Regions from separate parts of the Pseudoclavibacter sp. VKM Ac-2867 genome, predicted to be linked through region 1. Evidence: predicted binding sites of a transcription regulator. Region 1 holds the regulator's gene; the other holds the start of a gene.
The links. The regulator HrcA, encoded in region 1, represses chaperone genes, less so after heat shock. The targets are predictions, from matches to a motif close to TTNGCACTCGNNNNNNNCGAGTGCNAA.

Region 1 (7,601 bases):
ATGTCGACCGGGATGCTCACGTTCGATCGAACACGCCCCTGGCCGTGGCACGTGTCGCACGGGTGCTCGATGACCGTGCCGTAGCCGCGGCACTGCGCGCACGGCTGGTTCGTGACGACCATGCCGAGGATCGAGCGCACCTGTCGCTGCACGGACCCGGCCCCACCGCATGCCGAGCACGTCGTGGGCGAGGTGCCGGGCGCACAGCAGGTGCCCTGGCAGTTCTCGCAGGCGATCGCCGTCGTGACCTCGAGGTCCCGGTGCGTGCCGAACATGACCTCGTCGAGGTCGAGTTCGACGCGCACGAGGGCGTCCTGGCCGCGTTCCGCACGCGAGCGAGGCCCGCGGGAGCCCTGCTGGCCGAAGAAGGTCTCGAAGATGTCGCCGAAGCCACCGAAGGACTGCCCATCTGGGCCGCCCTGGTCGTACTGCCGGCGCCGCTCGGGGTCGATGAGCGTGTCATAGGCGTGCGTGACGGACTTGAAGCGCTCCGCGGCATCTTCGGACGGGTTGACGTCCGGGTGCAGCTGGCGTGCCAGCTTGCGGTAGGCCTTCTTGATCTCGTCCTGGGACGCCTCACGGCTCACGCCGAGCACGTCGTAGTGGTCTGCCAAGAGTGGCGACTCCTTCTTTGCATCTGTGTGTGTCACGCCTGCGTTGTCAGGCGCCGGGTGCATCCGCCGAGTGATCTGGCGGTGTCGGTCAGTCGTCCGAGTGCTGCTCGTCGAGCACCCGTGACAGGTAACTCGCAACCACTCGAACGGCCTGGATATTCCTCGGGTAGTCCATTCTCGTCGGCCCGACGACGCCGAGACGCGCGTCGCTGCCAGAGCTGCGGTAGCCGCTCGTCAAGATAGCCGTCTCGCCGAGGCCCAGGTCGACATTCTCCTGGCCGATGCTGACCGAGTAGGCCTCGGGGCTGGAGTGGAGCTCGTCGAGCAGCCGCAGGAGGACCACCTGCTCCTCGATGGCCTCGAGGACGGGCAGGATGCTCGACGGGAAGTCGCGTTCGGTCCGAGCGAGGTTCGCGGTGCCCGCCATGACGAGGCGCTCCTGACGGTGCGCCAGGACGAGCTCAAGCAGGTTGGCGACGACGGGAGCGAAGAGCTCCGCGTCTCGCTCCCCCATGATGCCGCTGACATCCCTGAGCTCCGCTGAAGCGCGCGCGACCGTCTTCCCGACGAGGCGGCCGGCCAGCCGATCGCGGAGCACGTGCAGCTGCTCGACGCTCACTTCGGCGCGCAGATGTCCAATGCGCTGCTCGACGCGGCCCGAGTCGGTGATGAGGACGGTGAGGACGCGCATGCTCGACAGCAGGACGAACTCGACATGCTGGATGGCGGCGTTCGCGAGCGAGGGGTACTGCGCGATCGCGACGGAGTTGGTGAGCTGCGCCAGCAGTCGCACCGAACGTCCGAGCACCTCGTCGACGTCTTCGCTGCCCTCGATGAAGGTCTCGATCGCCCGACGCTGCGCTCCGGAGAGCGGCCTGAACTCGGCGAGCCGGTCGACGAACAGTCGGTAGCCCTTGTCAGTCGGGATGCGCCCGGAGGACGTGTGCGGGGCCACGATGAGCTCGGCGTCTTCGAGCTGCGCCATGTCGTTGCGGATGGTCGCCGCGGAGACGCCGAAATCATGACGGTCTGCGATCGACTTGGAGCCCACCGGCTCACGACTCGTGACGTAGTCGGTGACGATGACGCGGAGCACCTGCATGCTTCTGTCTGAAACCACGATGCTCCTCCCTCGACGAGCTGCTGCGAGCCGGACTGGCACTCTGAACCTGAGACTGCCAATCCTACCGCTTTCCGCTCGTGCCACCAGCAGGATGCCAGGCCCTCGCAGGGCGCGCGCAGTAGCGTGAGCGAAACCGACGAGAGGAACCCCGTGTCAGATCAGAACGCACCGACCCCGCCGCCAGGACACCAGGATCTGCCTCAACAGCCGCCGTACGACCAGCCGGGACCCTACGGGCAGCAGCCACCGTACGGGCAGCAGGCTCCCAACGGTCAGCAGGTCCCGTACGGACAGCAGGCTCCCTACGGGCACCCACAGGGCGTGCAGTACCAGCAGTCTGGCCCGCAGAATGAGACAGAACCGCCGCTGACACGAGACGGCGACCGCCTCGTCGGGACCTTCGATCACCTGCTCAACATCGTCGCCCCGGCTGTCGGGCCGCTCATTCTCTGGCTTGTCACACGGCGGAGGGGACCTCTTGCCGACAGCGAGGGCCGCGAGGCGCTCAACTTCGGCATCACAGCTGCGATCGTGTACGTCGGCATCGGCGTCATCTCGCTGCTGTCGCTGATCGGCGGTCCGCTGGCGCTGATCGTTCCGCTCCTCTACCCGCTGCTCTGGGTTGCCGTCGTCGTCTACGCCATTCTCGGCGCGGTCCAGGCGAACAAGGGACTCCCCTACCGGTACCCGGTCACCTTCCGGTTCGTGAGCTGAGCCGGCTCAGGCGGCGATTCGGCGGACGATCGCGTCTGCCATGAGCCGCCCGCGGAGCGTCGGGACGAGCCGGCCCTTCAACGCGGCCCTCCCGTCGACGAGCGACTCGGCGATGAGCTCGGCGACGACACTGGAGTCATCCAGCTCGGAGATCGCGAGGCCCTCCCGCAGACGTGAGCCGAGCATGATCCGCTCGAAGCGCTTCGTCTCCTCGTCAAGCACTTCTCGCCCCATGGCCGGCGTGATGCCCTCGGCCAGCCTCGATGCGTAGGCGCTCGGATGCTTGGCGTTCCACCAGCGCACGCCGCCCACGTGGCTGTGCGCGCCGGGGCCGAAGCCCCACCAGTCCGCGTCTCGCCAGTAGGAGAGGTTGTGGCGAGAAGCGTGCTTGCCGTCGAGCGACCAGTTGCTGACCTCGTACCACTCGAACCCGGCCGCTGACAGTCGCTCCTCTGCGAGCTCGTACATGTCGGCCTGCAGGTCGTCGTCAACGGCGGGCACCTCCCCGCGGCGGATCTGCCTGGCCAGCTTCGTGCCCTCCTCGATGATGAGCGCATACGCGCTCACATGCAGCGGCTCCTGCGCCAGCGCCATGTCGAGCGATCGGCGCCAGTCGTCGATGGACTCGCCGGGAGTGCCGTAGATCAGGTCGAGGCTCGGCTCGAGCCCGACTCGCTTCGCCGCGGCGACCACGATCGGGATGCGCGCCGGATCGTGAGTGCGCTCGAGAACGCTGAGGACGTGCGGGACCGCGGACTGCATCCCGAAGCTGACTCGGGTCACTCCCGCAGCCCGTAGCTCGGCGAGCTCACGCTCGCCAACCGAGTCGGGGTTCGCCTCGACGGTGACCTCCGCGTCGGAAGCGAGGCCCCAGCGACTGCGCACTCCCTCGAGCATCCCTGCAAGGTCGCTGACGGGCAGGAGGGTCGGTGTTCCGCCCCCGAAGAAGACGGTGGATACCTCGCGAGGGGCACCGCTCAGCACCCGCTCGGCGATGACCATCTCCTTCTCGACCTCGCCGGCATAGCTGGAGCGCGAGACCCCACCCAGCTCCTCCGCCGTGTAGGTGTTGAAGTCGCAGTAGCCGCACCGCACGCGGCAGAAGGGCACGTGGATGTAGACGCCGAAGTCTCGCGACTCGGCGCCGACCAGGGCCTGCGCGGGGAGCTCTCCGCTCGGCGGCACCGGCTCACCGAGCGGCAGGGCGCTAGGCACCAAGATGGCCGTTCGGCTGGGCCCGGCTCGGGGCGAGGTTCTCGTGATGCACCCGCACAGCCTAGGCGCAATCAGGCGCGCGATCAGCCGAGCACGGCCTCGCGTTGCGCTCGCGCCCAACTGACACGACTACCTTCGAGGTCATGAGCACTCAGGCGACCTCCCCAAAGCACGTTCTCATCTCCGGCGCATCCGGAATGATCGGCCACCGTCTCATCGAGGAACTGCACGCGCACGGCCACCGCGTCACGCGGCTCGTCAGGCGCGACCCGAAGGACGCCAGCGAGTTCCGGTGGAACCCCGCCCAGAGAACCCTGGACGCGCGGGTCCTCGACGGCGTGGATGCGGTTGTGAACCTCTCCGGGTCTCCGCTCAGCAAGCTGCCGTGGACCTACAACGTGAAGAAGGAGATCCTTCGCTCTCGCGTCAACGCGACGCTCACGATCACCGGTGCGATGGCGGCCTCGTCCACACCCCCGGCGCTGCTCATCAACGGTTCGGCGTCGGGCGCGTACGGCGACCGTCCAGGGCAGGTGCTCGACGAGGACTCGGCGCTGCCCGAGACCGACGAGTTCCTTCCTCGTGTCGTCGACCGCTGGGAGCGGGCCGCGCAGACGGCCCCGGAAGGCTCCAGGGTCGTCCTCGCGCGCACCGGTCTCGTCCTGGGGCGCGGCGGAGTCCTGACCGTCCTGAAGACCCTGGCAAGCGTCGGGTTGCTCTCGCAGCTGGGCGACGGCACACAGCACTGGCCGTGGGTGAGCCTGCGCGACGAAGTGCGCGCGCTCCGCTTCCTGCTCGAGTCCGACGACGCGCAGGGGCCATACAACCTGGTCGGGCCCGCGCCCGCGACCGCCGACGAGATCCAACAGCAGCTTGCCGACGAGCTCGGGCGACCTTACAAGCTCAAGGCGCCGTCGACGCTCATCGACCTCACCCTCCAGAAGGCGGGCCGTGAGCTGTTCCTCGCCGACCAGCAGATCCGTCCGAAGCGCCTGCTCGACGCGGGCTTCACCTTCAAGGACCGCACCGCAGGTCAGGCGGTCGAGCTGGCTCTCAAGTCGCCGGAGTTCGAGCCAGAGCCCGGCGCCGGGGTCTGACCCGTCGAGTCGGGTCGCTCACGCCCCGGCGCGAGCGGCCTTCTCGAGGCGGATGCCCTCGCGCAGAGAAGCCCGGGCTCGCTTTCGGTCCCCCGAGGCCGAGTACGCCAGACCGAGGCGCATCCACGTCCTCCAGTCTTCCGGGGCGGCCTCGACCTCAGATTTCCACCTCGGGAAGTCCTCGTCGGCCGCTTCGCGGACGACGCGTCCGCTCGGTCGCTTGGGCAGGTCGTCCTCGGGCAGCTCTCCGGCGTCGGCCATGCGTCCGAGCAGTCGTTCCGTCTGCAGCCCGAAGAGCAGCTCGCGGGCGACGAAGACAACCGCGAGGACCGGGAACACGATGAGTGCGGCACCCATCACCTTGGCGACGATATCGCCCGCGAACAGGGAGACCGCCATGCCCGAGACGAAGACGATGTAGAGCAGGAGGAGCAGGGTCACGGCGGCGACGCCGAGCTTCGTGGCGAGATTGCTCTTCACGAGCGACCCGACAGTCCCGCGAGGCCGAGCACGCCGTCGAGCCCGACTGTCGTGCCCCGCGTCTCGACGGCATGCGTGATGGCGAGCCTGATGCCCTGCACATAGGCCTCCTGCGAGATCGTCTCGTGGCGAATCGTCAGCACCTCACCCTCTCCCCCGAAGATCACCTGCTGATCTGCCACGACTCCGCGCAGCCGCAGACTGTGGACGGGCACGCCCGAGACGAGCAGTCCCCGAGCGTCCTGCTCGCTGTTCGGAGCGGCAAGCGGCCGTTCCCTCGAGGCCGCGATGCGCTCCGCGGTCCGCACGGCGGTCCCTGACGGCGAATCCACCTTCTTGTCGTGGTGCGCTTCGACGATCTCGATCGATTCGAAGAAGCGCCCTGCGACGCTCGCAAGCGCGGTGCCGAGCACCGAGCCCAGGGAGAAGTTCGGGACGAAGACGACGGCACGTTCCGGAGGCACGAGGTCAGAGATGCGAGCGATCCGCTGCTCATCCCAACCGCTCGTCCCGACGACGACGTCGATGCCATGCTCCAGAGCGAAGGGGACAGCCGTCTCCGACGCCTCGAGCCGCGAGACGTCGACGAGGACATCGGCGCCGAGCATCTCATCGAGCGAAGAGGCACTCGTCAGCCCCGAATGGAGGCGGAGCCCCTCGGTCGTCTCGAGGATCCGTGCGATCAGTGTTCCCATGCGGCCGGAAGCGCCCAGAACGGCGACCTTTGTTTCCATGTCCACAAGCGTACGGCCATCGCCAGGCCGAGCAGACGACGCAGGGGGCTGCCGGCGGCGGGCCCGTCAACCTCAGACGGCGATCGAGGTACTGACTCCCGTTCGGAGTTCCGGCGTCAGGTGCGACAGGTCGTTGAAGAGCAGCAGCTCAGCCGGCTTCCTGGTCCGCACCCGGATCACCGTGAGGCCGGTGTTCACGGAGTTGAGCCCGAGCCAGCGCCAGTCGGGGGCGTCGAGGACCCGACGCACGAATTCGCCGATCACGAAGTTGTGGGTCACGAGCAGGGTGTGGCGGTCGTCGCGGCTCTTGCTGAAGAACGTGTCGTACGCGTCGTTCATCTGTGCCATGCCGGCGTCGACGACCTCGTCAGCGATGCCACCGAAGAAGCTGTCGTACGTCGACGGCGCGCCGTCCTGCCCCGTGGGGATGCAGTCGAAGAGCAGCGTGGACTCGAGCGCGGCAGGACCGCTCGTGTACTGGTCGATCACCGCACTCGTCTCGACAGCGCGATCCAGCGGTGACGTGTAGGACTCGCTGAGCGGGACGCTCGCGAGCCTGCGCCCGATCAGATGAGCCTGAGCCCGACCCCGCTCCGACAGCGGGCCGTCGGTGATTCCGTGCTCGGCATTCTCCTGCTCGCCATGCCTGACGAGGTAGAGGTAGTGCGACATCAGCGGCGCTCCAGTTCGGTCCTTGCTTCCGAGGAGAGCTTACCGACCGCAGACGCGACGAGCTCCCCACTGAACATGTCGGCGGCGACTGACTGCACCTCGTCGAGCGACACGGCTTCGACCCGCGACAGCGCTGCCTCGAGGTCGTAGAAGCGACCTGTGTGGATCTCCGCGCGCCCGAGGCGAGACATGCGTGTGTCCGCGTCCTCGATCGCAAGAGCCGAGCCGCCGGCACTCGCGCTCTTCGCGTCGGCCAGCTCCGTCGCGGTGACCCCGTCCTGGACGAGCTTCTCCGCCTCCTGGCGCAGCACCCTGACCGTCTCCAGCACGTTGTCGGGAGCGCATCCCGCGTACATGCCCGTCACCCCCACGTCGGAGTGGCTGCCACCGAACGAGTACACGGAGTAGGCGAGACCGCGCTTCTCGCGGATCTCCTGGAAGAGTCGGGACGACATGCCACCACCGAAGATCCGATGCATGAGGCCGAACGCCTCCCTGCGCGGGTCCAGCTGCGTGATTCCCTGTCCGCCGATGACCAGTGCCAGCTGCTCCAGCGGGCGCTCGATGGCCGAGAGCGGTCCTGTAGGCACTGCGGATCCTGGCTCCAGTGTCGTGGCCCTTCTGGAGACGGGGACGGCGCGTGCGTCGAGGTCCCATCCCCCGGCTCGGAGGTTGCGCTCGAGCTGCTCACGGACGACGTCATGGTTGACGGCCCCCGCGATGGTCACGACGAGCTCCTCCGGGCGGTAGTGCTGGCGGTACGAGCTCCACACGGCATCGCGGTCAGCGGCCCTGATCGAGGCCGGTGTGCCGCCGATGGGCCTCGCGAGCGGATGTGCGCCGAGCAGTGTCTCGTAGAACCGCTCCCAGACCACGTCGTTCGGGTCGTCGTCCGCCATCGCGAGCTCCTCGATGATGACGCCGCGCTCGATCTCGAACTCGGCGGCGTCGA
Region 2 (7,601 bases), on a different contig from region 1:
GGCGACGACGACCTCGGTCGTGAGGAAGAGACCAGCGATCGAAGCTGCGTTGAGCAGCGCGGAGCGCGTGACCTTCACCGGGTCGAGCACTCCAGCCTCGATGAGGTTGACGTACTCGCCGGTTGCGGCGTTGAGGCCCCAGCCGTCTTCGAGTCCAGCGACCTTCTCGGCGACGACGCCGGGCTCGAGGCCAGCGTTCGTCGCGATCTGCTTGAGCGGTGCGAGGATGCCGACCTTGACGATGTTGACGCCGGTCGCTTCGTCGCCCTTGAGCTCGAGCTTGTCGAGAACGCGTGCGCCAGCCTGGATGAGGGCGACGCCACCACCGGCGACGATGCCCTCTTCGACGGCAGCCTTCGCGTTGCGGACTGCGTCCTCGATGCGGTGCTTGCGCTCCTTGAGCTCGACCTCGGTCGCAGCTCCGGCCTTGATGACGGCGACGCCACCGGCGAGCTTCGCGAGGCGCTCCTGGAGCTTCTCGCGGTCGTAGTCGCTGTCGCTGTTCTCGATCTCGGCGCGGATCTGTGCAACGCGGCCGGCGATCTGCTCGGGCGAGCCAGCGCCCTCGACGATCGTCGTCTCGTCCTTCGTCACGACGACCTTGCGGGCCGTGCCGAGGAGGTCGAGCGTCGTGTTCTCGAGCTTGAGGCCGACTTCCTCGCTGATGACCTGTCCACCGGTGAGGATGGCGATGTCCTGCAGCTGGGCCTTGCGGCGGTCGCCGAAGCCGGGAGCCTTGACGGCAACCGACTTGAAGATGCCGCGGACCTTGTTGACGATGAGCGTCGCGAGAGCTTCGCCCTCGACGTCCTCGGCGATGATGAGGAGCTGCTTGCCGGCCTGGATGACCTTGTCGACAACAGGAAGGAGGTCCTTGATGTTGGAGATCTTGCCGTTGACGATCAGGATGTAGGCGTCCTCGAAGACGGCTTCCTGGCGCTCGGGGTCGGTCACGAAGTACTGCGAGAGGTAGCCCTTGTCGAAGCGCATGCCCTCGGTCAGCTCGAGCGTGGTGCCGAACGTGTTCGACTCCTCGACGGTGACGACGCCTTCCTTGCCGACCTTGTCGATCGCCTCGGCGATGATCTCGCCGATCTGGGCGTCAGCAGCCGAGATCGATGCGGTGGCAGCGATCTGCTCCTTGGTCTCGACCTCCTTGGCGGATGCGAGCAGCTCGGCGACGACGGCCTCGACAGCCTTCTCGATGCCGCGCTTGAGCGAGATCGGGTCTGCTCCTGCTGCGACGTTGCGGAGGCCCTCGCGGACGAGCGCCTGAGCGAGGACGGTGGCCGTCGTCGTGCCGTCACCGGCGACGTCGTCGGTCTTCTTCGCGACCTCCTTGACGAGCTCGGCACCGATCTTCTCGAACGGGTCGTCCAGCTCGATCTCCTTGGCGATGGACACGCCGTCGTTCGTGATCGTGGGCGCGCCCCACTTCTTCTCGAGCACGACATTGCGGCCGCGTGGGCCGAGCGTGACCTTCACCGCGTCGGCGAGCGTGTTCAGTCCACGCTCAAGCCCGCGACGGGCCTCTTCGTCAAAAGCAATGATCTTCGACATATGTGTACTGCGTCCTTTCCGGACGTGGTTCGTGAGGTTCGTGGTTGGCACTCGAACGAGGCGAGTGCAAGTCCATATTGGCACTCGGCCCTGTCGAGTGCAAGCCGCCCCGACGCCTTCTCGCTGCGGGCGAACGAGGACGGGAGATCCCGTGCCTGGCACGGAAAACGGCGCCGACCCCCAGAGGGGGTCGACGCCGCTTGTCGTCGAGGATCAGAGTGCGCGGACGGACTCCGCCTGGGGGCCCTTGTCGCCGGCCCCGATCTCGAATTCGACCTTCTGTCCCTCTTCGAGAACGCGGTAGCCCTGCATCTCGATGGCCTTGTAGTGCACGAACACATCCTGTGCAGCAGCGCCGTCGAGCGCGTCCACAGTGATGAAGCCGTAGCCCTTGTCAGCGTTGAACCACTTCACGGTTCCGTTCGCCATGTTTGTCTCCATTGCTCAGTAGTACTCGCCAGCGCCAGCCGGCGGAGCCCTGCATGCGTGCGAGGGGGACGAACGATGGTGCCCAGGACTCGAGCAAGATACTAGGTCGCGACCTGTTGAGCGTGGAAGCCGAAAACCGTGATCACGTCACCTGGCGACGTTTTGTTTCCAGATGTTCACATTCGTGGAACACAAGGCGCGCATTCCCCGGTGAAAGCCCGGGGCTTTTGCCCTACCCGGCGAGGTCGAGCCCGACGATGACCACGATCGTGCCAGCGGCAGCGACGTTCGGATCCAGCACCGCGGTGCCCCCGCCGAGCGACTGCACGAGCGCCAGGGCAGCAGCCTCCTGAGCGGGGTCATTGTAGGAGACGGTGGTCGTCGCGTAGTCGGAGGTCGGTGCATCCGCCGTCTCCGTCACATTCCAGCCAGCGGCAGCGAGCTCGGTGGTCGTTCCACCGGCGACGCCAGCCAGCTCGGTGCCGTTGAGCACGCGGACGGCGACGTTCGGGTCGAGCTGCGGCACGACCTCGGCCGGCGCTTCCTCGACCGGGGCAGCCTCGGCCGGCGTCTCGCTGGTCTCAGGCTCGGCGGACGGGCTGAACGAGACGGCGCCATTGATGATCTGCATGGCGACCGCCGCGACGGCGACGATGACGACGACGGCCAGCAGGCCCCAGAGCCACGAGGCGAGCTTGGCGAGACGGGTTCGGGGCGCACGATGCGCGCCGCGCCTGTCGAGGCCGGGTGGGATGTCGTCGAAGCGATCCTTGGGGTAATTCACGTGTCTACCGAATCCGTCCTGAGGTGGGAGAGGCGCTGGACATGCGCTGCTCGCGCCGCAGCTGGCGCTCATCCGCCCGCCGCTCGCGCGCACGCCGTAGGCGGCCGACGAGCATCGGCTGATGAGCGAGCGCAGCTGGTGTCTCGATGAGCGTAGCGAGATTTCGGTAGTACTGCGTCGTCGACCAGCCGAAGCGATCCCTGATCGCCGCCGCCTTCGCTGCGTTCTGCCGCGGATTCAGGTCTTCGAAATCCAGCAGGGCGCGCTCGAGGTCGCTGAGCTCCACGTCCCGTTCCATGGAGGAAGTGTACGAGCAAGGCTCACGGACTGGACTCACGCAACGCGCGTATGCTCGTTCCTCCCTGACCGCTCCCAGCGGTCTCGTCGATCTCCAGGAGGCACGGTGTCCTACGCCGTCAACAAGCCCGATTCCGAGTGGCGCGCTGAGCTCACGCCGCAGGAGTACCACGTGCTGCGCGAGGCAGGCACTGAGCGGGCCTACACGGGAGAGCTCCTCGAGGAGGGACGCGCCGGACTGTACACCTGCCGTGCATGCGGCTCCGAGCTCTTCAAAGCCGGAACGAAGTTCGACTCCGGATGCGGGTGGCCGAGCTTCTACGAGTCGGTCCGCCCCGACGCAGTCCAGCTGCTCGAGGACCGCTCGCTCGGCATGGTGCGCACCGAGGTGCGCTGCGCGAACTGCGGGTCCCACCTCGGGCACGTCTTCCCCGACGGCTTCGGCACCCCGACGGGCGACCGCTACTGCATGAACTCGCTCTCGCTCTCCTTCACGCCGGACGACGAGACGCCCTCCGAGTAGGGAGAGCATCACCCGAGTGGCCATGCGGTGCGCACCTCGCGCACCGCATGGCTATGATGGTGCCGCTGCGATTGCAGCAGGCCGACTTAGCTCAGCTGGTAGAGCACCGCTCTTGTAAAGCGGATGTCGCGAGTTCGAACCTCGCAGTCGGCTCCAGAATCCTCACCGCCCCGCGCGAGTCCCTCGTTGCCTCCGTGTTCCGAAAGCGGCCCGAACTATACTCGGCTGGATGCACGAGCACACGACTGCGCAGCGCGCACCGCGCCCTCAGCGCACGACCGCAAGTCGCGGTGTGCTCGGACTGACCATCGGCGCAGGCCTGATCCTCACGCTCATCGCAATCAGGACGTTCACGGCTTCGCTCGACGACGCACCGGCCCTCGGCCCGATCAGCGACTTCGTGACGCTCTCCTTGAGCGTCGTCATCGAGTCCATGCCGTTCATCGTGCTCGGCATTCTGCTCTCGATCGTCGTCCAGCATTGGCTCCCGCCGGGCTTCCTGATGCGCATCCTGCCGCAGAGCCCCTGGCTCCGACGCGCCGTGATCTCCCTGTTCGGCATCGCTCTGCCCGTCTGCGAATGCGGCAACGTGCCCCTCGCCCGCGGCCTCGTGCTCCGAGGCTTCACCCCGGCCGAGTCGATCACGTTCCTGCTCGCGGCGCCCATCCTGAACCCCATCACGATCGTCACGACGTACCAGGCATTCGGCTGGGACCACGGGATCCTGGCGGCCCGTATCATCGGCGGCTTCGTCATCGCCAACGTCATCGGCTTCCTGTTCAGCCGCCACCCGAGACCGCAGGAGCTGCTCACGCCGAGCTTCGCCGCCACCTGCGAGCTGGAAGCGAAGCACGGGCACGGGGGCCGCTCCGGCGTCCGCGACCGCTTGCGGGCGAGCGCGTCGATGTTCGGCGCCGAGACCTCCACGATGCTCCCCGCGCTCTTCATCGGCTCCGCCATCGCGGGCGCCATCCAGGTCGGCGTCTCGCGCGATCTCCTCACGACGCTCGGCGAGCATCCCGTGCTCTCGGTGCTCGTGCTCATGACGCTCGGCTTCGTCATCTCGATCTGCGCGAACGTCGACGCGTTCTTCGCCCTGTCCTTCGTCGGGACGTTCATGCCCGGCGGGATCGTGGCCTTCCTCGTGATGGGGCCCATGATCGACGTCAAGATGCTCGCGCTCATGCGCACGACCTACACGAGCGCGGTCCTCGCGCGCATCACCCTCATCGTCGCGCTGTCGGCCTTCACCCTCGGACTCGGAGTGAACCTCATTGCTTGAACGACTGCTCTCCAGATGGCGCGGGGTCGCGCTCACGCTCTTCACCGTCGTCGCGACGGTCTGGCTCTCCATGACGGGCGGGCTCTCGCTCTACATCCACCCCCGCTACTTCCTGTTCACCTCGATCATGGCCGTCATCGGCGGCATCCTCGCGATCGCGGCCATCGCCGTCACGCCGGGTCGCGACGACCACGACCACGACCACTCGCATGAGTCGGATGCCCTCGGCACGTCGACCACACGGAGAGGCAACCGCCGCCCGCGGCTCGGCGCACGTCAGCGCATCGCCGTGATCGCCTCGACGACCGTCACGCTCGTCGTCGTCGCGACGGCGTTCGTTGCGCTCATCATCGCGCCGCCGGTGACGCTCAGCTCCGCAGCGGTCGAGAACCGCTCCCTCAACGCCAACGCGCAGACCGTGGACTCCCCGATCTCGGAGGGCGAGACGCTCCGGGGCCGCGACACCAGCTCCTTCACCGTCAAGGACTGGGCCGCGATGCTCCGCCAGGGCGACGGAGAGCAGCAGGTGCTCGGCGAGCGCGCGAAGCTCGTCGGTTTCGTGACCGAGGACCCGGACGCACCGGATGCCTTCATCCTGGCGCGCTTCGTCGTGAACTGCTGCGCGATCGACGCAGCCCCGGTCGGTGTCGCCGTGCACCAGCCCGGTTGGCAGGGCACCTACCCCGTCGATTCCTGGGTCGAGGTCGACGGCGCGTTCGTCACGAACCCCAGCGCGTCCAGCGCCGAGCGTGTCGCGCTCATGCCGACGACCATCACCGCGATCGACCAGCCGAGCGATCCCTATGTCTACTGATCTCGCCTCGGGCGGACGCCGCTTCCGGAGGACGTTCATCCTGGCGGTGATCGTGCTCGCCCTGCTCGCCGCTGGGCTCTCCGTCGGCAACATCCTGCAGGGCCCGCGAGTCGCGTCGACGGCGGTCAACGCCATCGGCACGGTCGAGCAGCAGGGCACCCGCCTCGTGCTGACACCCAACCAGCGCCTCCGCGAGATCGACCCCGCGCAGGTCGTCCTCGAGCCAGCCGCCGCCTACAGCCTCACGGAGGAGAACGGCACGATCACGGTGACGTTCGAGCAGCTGCTCGCCTACGACACGAACTACACCCTCACGGTGGCGGATGCCGTGAGTTCCTCGACGGGCGTCGCGTCGACCCTCGAGACCGAGTTCACGACACCGCCCCTCGAGGTGTCGACGCTCGTTCGCGGGGCGATCTCGACCAGCGGGACACTCGAGGACCGCGTCATCGAGACGAACGTCTCCGGCGGGGGTGAGCCGAGCATCCTGTTCAGCGCCCCGCGCATCCAGGAGTACGCCCTCACTGACGCGTTCGTCGCGGTCATCGAACAGGACTCCGCCGGCCTCGGCGCGGTCGGCGTCGCACCTCGCGCTGAGCCCGGGCCGGCTGTCCCGCTGAACGTGGACGCGACTGGGAGCTTCTCGAGCCTCGCCGCCGACGCGGCGAGCGGCCTCATCGGCTTCGTCATCGACGGTGTGCACGCTGACGGGCAGACCGAGCTGGTGCGCTCGCTGTTCGTCTTCGACACGAGCGACACGTCGTTCCGGCCCACGCAGGTGGCCGGAACGGACGGCACCCCGCTGATGGTCTCGACGTGGGCGTTCGCGCCGCGCACGGGGGCCCTCATCGCGCAGACCCTCGACGAGCAGCTGTACCTCGTGAACGTGCTCGCCGGCACTCCAGCCGAGCCGATCGGCCAGGCGCAGCACTTCCATGGCTTCGTTCCCGGCACGGCCACCGCGGTAACCTCGGGTGTCGGCGGCTACACCCTCTTCGATCTGAGCTCGGGGACCGCCGAGCAGCTCACCCCAGCGCCGATGACGCTCAGCGAGACGCAGTACCTCACGCAGACGAGCGTGCTCGACCCGGAGGGAACCCAGATCTCGGCGGTCGCGGATGCGGCTGCCGGGCTCGCCGACGTCACTGTCGAGTTCGCCGACGGCGACGGCCAGCGGACGCTCTTCGATCCGGGCGACAGCGGCGAGTGGCTGCGCGACATCTGCGTCTCCCCCAACGGCCAGTACCTCGCCGTCGAGACTGGCCTCGGCGCGCAGGGGCCGGACGGCTACGCTGTGCTTCCCGGCATGAAGCAGTCGACGACCACCGTCATCGACATCGCCACGGGCGAGGAGCTGCGCCGTCTCACCGGCTTCCTGACCTCCTGGTGCCGCTGACCCACCTCCACGACGATGGGCCTCAGACACGACATGGGCCCGAGATACGACGATGGGCCCCACCCGCAGGTGAGGCCCATCTGATCGCAGTGAGGCGCCTACTTGGCGGCGCGCTTGGCAGCCCGCAGCTTCGAGACCTCGTACATCGTGATGCTCGTCGCGATGCCCGCGTTGAGCGATTCCGTCGCCCCGTCGATCGGGATGGAGACGATTGCGTCGCAGTGCTCGGTGACGAGCCTCGAGAGGCCCTTGCCCTCGCTGCCGACGACGACGAGGAGCGGAGAGGTCGCGAGCTCGAGCGACGGCAGCGAGACGTCGCCGTCGCCGTCGAGGCCGATGACGAAGACGCCGGCCTTCTTGTACGCCTTGATGGTCGCCGTCAGGTTCGAGGCCATGGAGACGGGCAGACGCGCTGCGGCGCCGGCAGAGGTCTTCCACGCGGAAGCCGTCATGCCGACCGAGCGTCGCTGCGGCACGATGATGCCATCGCCGCCGAACGCCGCCACGGAACGCACG

Region 2: the regulator HrcA is predicted to act here: its motif matches at 1,605-1,631, upstream of groL (chaperonin GroEL).

Annotation. Positions count from the first base shown of each region.
Region 1 is NZ_JADKSL010000003.1:98,466-106,066, reverse strand. Features, by position in the region: gene dnaJ (molecular chaperone DnaJ) at 1-614, opposite strand, end outside; gene hrcA (heat-inducible transcriptional repressor HrcA) at 703-1,734, opposite strand; gene ITJ67_RS20195 (DUF4870 domain-containing protein) at 1,888-2,451, shown strand; gene hemW (radical SAM family heme chaperone HemW) at 2,458-3,666, opposite strand; gene ITJ67_RS04830 (TIGR01777 family oxidoreductase) at 3,810-4,763, shown strand; gene ITJ67_RS04825 (hypothetical protein) at 4,782-5,243, opposite strand; gene dapB (4-hydroxy-tetrahydrodipicolinate reductase) at 5,240-5,977, opposite strand; gene ITJ67_RS04815 (histidine phosphatase family protein) at 6,050-6,649, opposite strand; gene ITJ67_RS04810 (M16 family metallopeptidase) at 6,649-7,601, opposite strand, start outside.
Region 2 is NZ_JADKSL010000034.1:6,431-14,031, reverse strand. Features, by position in the region: gene groL (chaperonin GroEL) at 1-1,560, opposite strand, end outside; gene ITJ67_RS19045 (cold-shock protein) at 1,774-1,989, opposite strand; gene ITJ67_RS19040 (LytR C-terminal domain-containing protein) at 2,222-2,773, opposite strand; gene ITJ67_RS19035 (DUF3263 domain-containing protein) at 2,778-3,071, opposite strand; gene msrB (peptide-methionine (R)-S-oxide reductase MsrB) at 3,177-3,593, shown strand; tRNA gene ITJ67_RS19025 (tRNA-Thr) at 3,674-3,749, shown strand; gene ITJ67_RS19020 (permease) at 3,823-4,875, shown strand; gene ITJ67_RS19015 (TIGR03943 family putative permease subunit) at 4,868-5,689, shown strand; gene ITJ67_RS19010 (hypothetical protein) at 5,679-7,085, shown strand; gene rlmB (23S rRNA (guanosine(2251)-2'-O)-methyltransferase RlmB) at 7,184-7,601, opposite strand, start outside.